One region of the Pseudoalteromonas sp. SR43-7 genome, then DNA from elsewhere that is predicted to be linked to it. Evidence: predicted binding sites of a transcription regulator. Region 1 holds the regulator's gene; the other holds the start of a gene.
The links. The regulator NrdR, encoded in region 1, represses ribonucleotide reductase genes. The targets are predictions, from matches to a motif close to AAACACNANATNTNGTGTTT.

Region 1 (4,459 bases):
TGCAATGATTGGTGCGGTTATTGGCTTACCTGTAGGTAAATTAAGTGCAACAACCAACCAAAATGATACTGTGCCGCGCTTTATGCTTGATAAAACCTGGACGCCAAACGCAACACTTGAGTCGCTTTCAAATGCAATGGATGTAAGTAAGCCAAACAACTGGCCGCGTGTGCAAACAATGTTAGATAATAACTGGTTTAGCTACGATAACTTTTATTCAACTAGCGTAAACGAGCAAGACACGCAATCGGTGATGAAAAAAATTCAACAAACGGGTTATGTTGCAGAGCCTCACACTGCTATTGCGTACCAAGGTCTTGTTGAAAATCGAGCGCCAGGGGCCGCGGGTATCTTTTTAGCCACCGCTCACCCTGCTAAGTTTAAAGAAAGCGTAGAGGGTATTTTAAATATTGAATTAGGTATGCCAAAACCACTTAGCGACGCACTAGCAAAACCATGCCTAGCAAGCGATATAAAGGCCGATTACGACGCATTACGTAGAGAAATACTTGCTAAACTTGGCTAAGTTAATTAATTGAAAAAAAGGTGGTTAAGCCGCCTTTTTTTATAACTTTAGGCTATTAAAGCTAGTGAATTGCATTTACTAATTAAATGTAGGAAATAGCATTCATTTAAAATCGTTATGGTTTTATAAGAAAATATCATCTTAAAAAGTCTGTGAAATAGTTTCAATCCCTGTTTAAATATCCTCAACTTAAGAGCGTAGGCAAAGAGTCGTTTAAAGCGTACAATAAAGCCTCTAAAAAACACCATACACGTTGCCCTAGGAGACCCCAATGTTAGAACGTAGCATGAATATTTCGGATTTTGATCCAGAGTTATTTGACGCGATAAACAAAGAAACTGCTCGCCAAGAAGAGCACATTGAACTAATCGCTTCAGAAAACTACTGTAGCCCACGCGTACTAGAAGCGCAGGGTTCACAGCTTACAAATAAATACGCAGAAGGTTACCCTGGCAAACGTTATTATGGCGGTTGTGAGCACGTTGATGTTGTTGAGCAATTAGCAATTGACCGTGCTAACGAGTTATTTGGTTCTGACTACGCAAACGTACAACCACATGCTGGTTCGCAAGCTAATGCTGCTGTTTTTCTAGCGCTATTAGAAGCAGGCGACACTGTACTTGGTATGAGCTTAGCTCATGGTGGTCACTTAACTCACGGATCACACGTAAGCTTCTCTGGTAAGCTTTACAATGCAATTCAATACGGACTAGATGAAACAACGGGCGAAATTGATTACGCACAGGTTGAAGCACTAGCACTTGAGCATAAACCAAAAATGATTATTGGTGGTTTCTCAGCGTACTCAGGTATTGTTGATTGGGCTAAATTCCGTGAAATTGCTGACAAAGTAGGTGCTTACCTGTTTGTTGATATGGCTCACGTTGCAGGTTTAATTGCGGCAGGCGTTTACCCAAGCCCAGTTCCTCATGCACATGTTGTAACTACAACTACTCATAAAACACTTGCTGGTCCTCGTGGTGGTTTAATTATCTCTGCATGTGGCGACGAAGCTATCTACAAAAAGCTTAACAGCGCAGTTTTCCCTGGTGGCCAAGGTGGTCCTTTATGTCATGTTATTGCAGCAAAAGCAGTGGCATTTAAAGAAGCGCTTCAACCAGAATTTAAAGTATACCAAACACAAGTTGTTAAAAACGCAAAAGCAATGGTTGCTGTAATGCAAGAGCGCGGCTACAAAATCGTATCTGACAAAACTGAAAACCACTTATTCCTACTCGATCTAATCGATAAAGATATTACTGGTAAAGATGCAGACGCAGCCCTTGGTAACGCTAACATCACAGTTAATAAAAACTCAGTGCCAAACGATCCACGCTCACCATTTGTAACATCTGGTTTGCGTATTGGTTCTCCTGCAATCACTCGTCGTGGTTTCAAAGAAGAAGAATCAAAAGAGCTTGCTGGCTGGATTTGTGACGTACTAGATAACATCACTGATGAATCTGTACAGGCGCAAGTTAAAGAAAAAGTTAAAGCAATTTGTGCAAAATTACCTGTTTACGCTTAATTTTATAAGCAACAGTAATTTAGATCACAACTGTTTAGTTTTTTGCTAAGATAAAAGGCCGCTATTTAGCGGTCTTTTTTGTTTTAAAACGGAAGTACCGAGCTATGCATTGCCCATTTTGTACCGCAAAAGATACTAAAGTTATTGATTCTCGCCTAGTCGGCGGAGGCCACCAAGTTCGCAGGCGCCGTGAGTGCAACGACTGCCACGAGCGCTTTACTACATTTGAAGGCGCTGAACTGGTTATGCCTCGTGTTATTAAACAAGACGGCAGCCGCGAACCATTTAACGAAGATAAATTATTAAATGGCTTAAATCGCGCACTCGAAAAACGTCCAGTGAGCACAGAGCAAGTAGATGAAGTGGTGAATATAATAAAATCACAACTACGCGCAACGGGTGAGCGAGAAATTTCAAGCCATTTGGTGGGTGAGTGCATTATGGAAGCCCTCAAAAAGCTCGATAAAGTAGCGTACGTAAGATTTGCCTCTGTTTATCGATCGTTTGAAGATATACGCGAATTTGGCGAAGAAATTGCCCGTTTAGGGGAGTAATACCAATTTTATTAAAAATATGATCATTATATCGCATTAAATAGCGCACTCACTGCGTTAAAAATTATTCATATAGAACAACTATATGTCATAATTTTCGCCTTGTTATTGCGCTATCTTCTTAGCGCTATAATGGACCACTTATTTAACGCAATTGGTATAATAAATGCTTAACCAAACTACTTTTACCGAACATGATGAAATGTATATGGCACGCGCCATAGAACTTGCCAAAAAAGGGCGATTTACTACCACACCTAACCCTAATGTTGGCTGTGTATTAGTTAAAAATAATCAAATAATTGGTGAGGGTTTTCATCAATTAGCAGGTCAAGGCCATGCTGAAGTAAATGCACTGGCTGTCGCTGGAAAAAATGCACAAGGTGCAACGGCTTATGTAACGCTTGAACCGTGTAGTCATTATGGCCGTACGCCACCGTGCGCCGAAGGCTTAAAAGCTGCCGGTGTGGTAAAAGTAATTGCTGCTATGGTTGATACAAATCCACAAGTTGCTGGTAAAGGCCTTAAAATACTGAGCGACGCGGGTATTGACGTTGCTTACGGGTTACTCGGATCACAAGCTCGCGCACTTAACGTTGGCTTTTTTAAGCGTATGGAGCAAGGCCTACCTTATGTGATTTGCAAAATGGCAGCGAGTATTGATGGTAAAACAGCGCTTAAAAATGGGCAAAGTAAGTGGATCACAAGCTCTGCTGCTCGACAAGACGTACAATTATACCGAGCGAAAAGCTGCGCTATTTTAACCGGTGCCGATACAGTGTTAGTCGATGATGCTAAACTTAATGTGCGACTAAGTGAGCTGCCTTGCACACTGCCTACTGATTTGCCGCTTCGCCAGCCCGTGCGTGTTATAATTGACTCTCAAAACCGTTTAACACCTGACCTTGCTTTATTTGAAATCCAAAGTGATGTAATAATATTTACGACTAAGGTTGATAAATCATTGCAATGGCCGCATTTTGTAAAGCATATTGAAGTCAGTGAAAGTAACGGTAAAGTTGATTTACAAGCCGTTTTAGAAAAACTTGGGCAACTGCAGTTTAATAATGTTTGGCTTGAAGCTGGCGCAACACTTGCTGGTAAAATGACAGAGCTTAATTTAGTTGACGAGTTTGTTTTTTATTTAGCGCCTAAACTAATGGGCCATGATGCAAAAAGTTTAGTTAATTTTCCTGAATTGACGAGTATGCAAAACACCGTTGATTTAACATTTAATGAATGTGCGCGCATTGGTGACGATTTACGTATCACCGCGTCAAAACTCATTAAAATCACTTAATAAAAAGAGTAGTGCTATGTTTACTGGGATAATAGAAGCCACAGGCAAAATTGCTTTATTACAAAAAAAACAAGGCGACTTAGCCATTCGTATCCAAAGTGCTGATCTTGATATGACAGACGTAAAGTTAGGTGACAGCATTGCAACTAATGGTGTTTGCTTAACTGTAGTTGATAAACATATTGATGGTTTTAGTGCGGATTTATCTAATGAGACGATTAGTTTGACCGGTTTTGCTCACTATGCTTTAGGACAAACGGTAAATCTTGAAAAAGCCATGCAACCTGTTTCTCGTTTAGGCGGTCATTTAGTATCTGGCCATGTTGATGGTATCGCAACGATTACAAGTATTACAGCAAACGCCAGAGCAACAGAATATTGGCTTACAACTGACGAAAATTTAATGAAATACATTCCGTACAAAGGTTCGGTATGTATTGATGGTATAAGCCTGACAGTAAACGCTGTAGAGGGTAATAAATTCAAATTAACAATTGTCCCACACACGAGTGAGCAAACCACAATTGCTCATTTTAAAGTAGGTACTCAAG
Region 2 (4,459 bases), on a different contig from region 1:
ATGCGACATTTTAGCCATACGTACTTCTGTATAACGCATTGCCGCTGCTGAATCACCATCAACCGAACCGAAGTTACCTTGGCCATCTACTAGCATATAACGCAGTGAGAATGGCTGAGCCATACGAACTATCGTGTCATAAACTGCACTGTCGCCGTGTGGGTGGTATTTACCGATTACGTCACCGACCACACGGGCCGATTTTTTGTAAGGCTTGTTCCAGTCATTACTAAGCTCGTTCATTGCAAACAAAACGCGGCGATGAACAGGTTTTAAGCCGTCACGTACGTCTGGTAATGCACGTCCTACAATTACGCTCATTGCGTAATCTAAGTAGGAGTTTTTTAACTCGTCTTCAATATTGACTGGCAGAATTTCATTGGCGAGATCAGTCATTTGATATCACATTCCTTCAGTATCAGCTCTCAACAACCCGGTATTGGGTATTAAGAGTATTGTTATTATTTCTAACAGCCATGCTATCACAATTAATTTTAATTTACAGGCGCAAAACTTTGCGATTTATCAATTTAGCCCTATATAATGGCCTCAGATTGACGAGGAAGTATTTTATGACCGAACATCAAAATGTAGATCACGCAGAAATAGCAAAATTTGAAGCCATCGCCGAGCGTTGGTGGGACCTAGACGGAGAATTCAAACCTCTTCACGAAATTAACCCGTTACGTTTAGACTTTATAGCAAACAAAACGCAAGGCTTATTCGATAAAGAAACACTCGATGTTGGCTGTGGTGGCGGTATTTTAAGCCAAAGCATGGCGCGCATGGGCGCAAAAGTAACTGGCATCGATATGGGGCAAGAGCCTTTAACTGTTGCTAAGTTGCACAGTTTAGAAACTGGCGTAAATGTAGATTACATAAAAGTGCCAGCAGAAGAGTTTGCATCGCAACACCCAGAGCGCTTTGATGTAATAACCTGTATGGAAATGCTTGAGCACGTTCCCGACCCAGCATCTATCATTCATGCCGTAGCTGCACTTGCCAAACCAGGCGCAGACGTGTTTTTTTCAACCCTGAACAAAACACCTAAAGCATATTTATACGCTATTGTTGGTGCTGAAAAGCTTTTAAAAATGGTGCCTGAAGGTACACACGACCATAAAAAGTTTATAAAACCTGCACAGCTTATTACATGGGCAGAGCAAGCGGGTTTAAAAGTTCGTGCAAGTACAGGCCTTTCTTATAACCCACTATCAAAGCAATATACGCTCAATAGTGACGTTAGCGTAAATTACATACTGTACTTCGAGAAGTTAGCTTAATGGCTAACTCTCAAGCCCCCCTCCCCCTTATTGAGTACGATGCATTTTTATTTGATTTAGACGGCACTCTACTCGACACCGCTGAAGATTTAGGTGCGGCTTTAAATGCAGTTCTCATTAATAATAAAATAGAGCCTGTTAGTAGTGATGTATACCGTCCTGCGGCATCTAACGGCGCAGGCGCATTATTAGAGGCTGGTTTTAAAGAGTTATGGGACACACAACCTCAAAGCGAGCTTATTAAGCAATTAGTTGACGAATACGCTGCAAACATAGCAAATCACACACATTGCTTCAGCGGTGTTGAATCGTTGCTTATTGCCCTTGATCAGAAAAAGATCAAATGGGGGATCATGACTAACAAACCAGGGTTTTTAACTGATCCTTTAGTGGCAGCAATTCCCGCATTGAAAAATGCCAGTGTAGTAATAAGTGGCGACACCTTAGCTGAAGCTAAGCCATCCCCTTTACCGCTGCTACACTGTGCAAAGCTTATGGGAGTGCAACCAAAACGCTGTTTGTACATTGGTGATGCACAGCGAGACATACAAGCAGGCAAAGCCGCAGGTATGCGCACAGCAACGGCACTTTGGGGTTACATACCAAGTATTGATGAAGCCAACAGCTGGAATGCTGATTTTAACTGGCAAAGCCCAATTGATGGTTTTAACCATATATAGTGCCATGTTAATTAATAAACACTATATATTGTGATTGTGTTAGTTTTCACACAAAGCTTGCTGATAAAAAAAGCAGTCAAAATTTATTTTTAAAATGCGTAAATTTAGCAGATCATTAGTTGATTTTTGCATATTTCAACTTAAATGATTGTTCGAAGGTGAGTATCTACTAACACAAATACGTTATCCCGAAGTTATCCACAAATAGGGGCAATTATGTCCCTTGCAAAACAACTCAGACCACACTATCTTGTGATCTCTAAATTGAACAACACCAGATATTGTGGCCAAATGTTATTCAATTAAATTCGCAAATATGGCGAAACTTATAATAAATGAGTATATACCTTGCCCCAGCGAGGTATAAAGCATTGGTCAAAATACATAATTCCCAAGGAATACAGGCAAATGAACCAACAGTTATCTGTAAGCAAACGTGACGGGCGTAAAGAGCCTCTTGATCTGGATAAGATCCATCGCGTTATTGAGTGGGCCGCCGAAGGTTTAAACAACGTTTCGGTTTCGCAAGTTGAATTAAAGTCGCACATTCAGTTTTACGACGGTATTCGTACTAAAGACATTCACGAAACCATCATTAAAGCAGCAGCGGATCAGATTTCAAAAGAATCGCCTGATTACCAATACTTAGCTGCACGTTTAGCTGTATTCCATTTACGTAAAAAAGCGTACGGTCAATTTGAGCCACCACGTTTATTTGACCACGTAACAAAAATGGTTGGCGATAAACGCTACGATGCTCATTTACTAGTAGATTACACAGAGCAAGAGTTAGATGAGCTTGATGCATACCTTGATCATTCTCGCGATCTTAACTTTAGCTACGCTGCTGTAAAGCAACTTGAAGGTAAGTACCTCGTTCAAAACCGTGTATCGGGTGAAATATACGAAAGTGCACAGTTTTTATATATTTTAGTTGCGGCAAGCTTATTTTCAGATTACCCACGTGAAACACGTACTGATTACATTAAACGTTTTTACGATGCAGTATCTTTATTTAAAATATCTCTACCAACGCCAATTATGTCGGGTGTACGTACGCCTACTCGCCAGTTTAGCTCGTGTGTATTGATTGAATGTGGCGACAGCCTTGATTCAATCAATGCAACGTCGTCAGCTATTGTTAAATACGTTTCACAACGTGCGGGAATTGGTATTAATGCAGGTCGAATTCGTGCGCTAGGTAGCCATATTCGTAACGGCGAAGCGTATCACACAGGTTGTATCCCTTTTTATAAGCACTTTCAAACAGCGGTTAAAAGTTGTTCACAAGGTGGTGTACGTGGCGGCGCAGCAACATTATTCTACCCGCTTTGGCATTTAGAAGTAGAGAACCTACTTGTACTTAAAAATAACCGTGGTGTAGACGACAACCGCGTTCGTCACCTTGATTACGGCGTACAGTTTAATAAACTAATGTACTCTCGTTTAATTAAAGATGACTACATTACATTATTTAGCCCATCAGATGTGCCTGGCCTTTATGATGCATTTTTTGAAGACCAAGCTGAGTTTGACGCACTTTACGTTAAATACGAACAAGACGAGTCTATTCGTAAAAAACGCATTAAAGCCATTGAGCTTTTCTCTATGTTTGCACAAGAGCGTGCAAGTACTGGTCGTATTTATTTACAAAATGTGGATCACTGTAATACACACAGCCCATTTATTTCTAAAGTTGCGCCAATTCGCCAATCTAACTTATGTTTAGAAATTGCATTGCCAACTAAGCCACTTAATAACGTGAATGACGAAGAAGGCGAAATTGCCCTTTGTACACTTTCTGCGTTTAACCTAGGTGCAATAGAGTCACTTGATGAGCTTGAAGAGCTAGCTGAACTTGCAGTACGCGCACTTGATAACTTACTTGATTTCCAAGACTACCCTGTACCGGCTGCTAAAAATGCAACTATGGGTCGTCGTACACTAGGAATAGGCGTAATTAACTACGCATACTACCTAGCTAAAAACGGTAAGCGTTATTCTGATGGCAGCGCTAATGCATTAACGCATAAAACCTTTGAAGCTATTCAATATTACTTGATGAAAGCATCAAACGAGCTTGCTAAAGAACGTGGCGCATGTCCTAAGTTTAACGAAACAACGTATTCACAAGGTATTATGCCAACAGATACGTACAAACGTGATTTAGATAAAATTTGTGATGAGCCACTTCATCTTGATTGGGATACACTACGTGCAAGTATTAAAGAGCACGGTATGCGTAACTCAACACTAAGTGCATTAATGCCATCAGAAACATCGTCGCAAATCTCTAACGCAACTAACGGTATTGAGCCACCACGTGGACATATTAGCGTTAAAGCAAGTAAAGACGGTATTTTAAAACAAGTTGTTCCTGAGTATGAGCGTTTAAAAGATCAGTACGAGCTACTATGGGACATTCCATCAAACGATGGTTATTTACAGCTTGTTGGCATAATGCAAAAATTTGTTGACCAAACAATTTCTGCAAAT

Region 2: a site for NrdR is predicted at 2,233-2,252, ahead of nrdA (class 1a ribonucleoside-diphosphate reductase subunit alpha). Genes of this name have one in related genera too.

The regions. Positions count from the first base shown of each region.
Region 1 covers NZ_JACJDY010000025.1:9,330-13,788, reverse strand. Annotated here, with positions in the region: gene thrC (threonine synthase) at 1-526, shown strand, start outside; gene glyA (serine hydroxymethyltransferase) at 798-2,054, shown strand; gene nrdR (transcriptional regulator NrdR) at 2,159-2,608, shown strand; gene ribD (bifunctional diaminohydroxyphosphoribosylaminopyrimidine deaminase/5-amino-6-(5-phosphoribosylamino)uracil reductase RibD) at 2,775-3,908, shown strand; gene H5087_RS16750 (riboflavin synthase) at 3,925-4,459, shown strand, end outside.
Region 2 covers NZ_JACJDY010000021.1:8,451-12,909, reverse strand. Annotated here, with positions in the region: gene gyrA (DNA topoisomerase (ATP-hydrolyzing) subunit A) at 1-396, opposite strand, end outside; gene ubiG (bifunctional 2-polyprenyl-6-hydroxyphenol methylase/3-demethylubiquinol 3-O-methyltransferase UbiG) at 573-1,283, shown strand; gene H5087_RS15310 (HAD family hydrolase) at 1,283-1,963, shown strand; gene nrdA (class 1a ribonucleoside-diphosphate reductase subunit alpha) at 2,372-4,459, shown strand, end outside.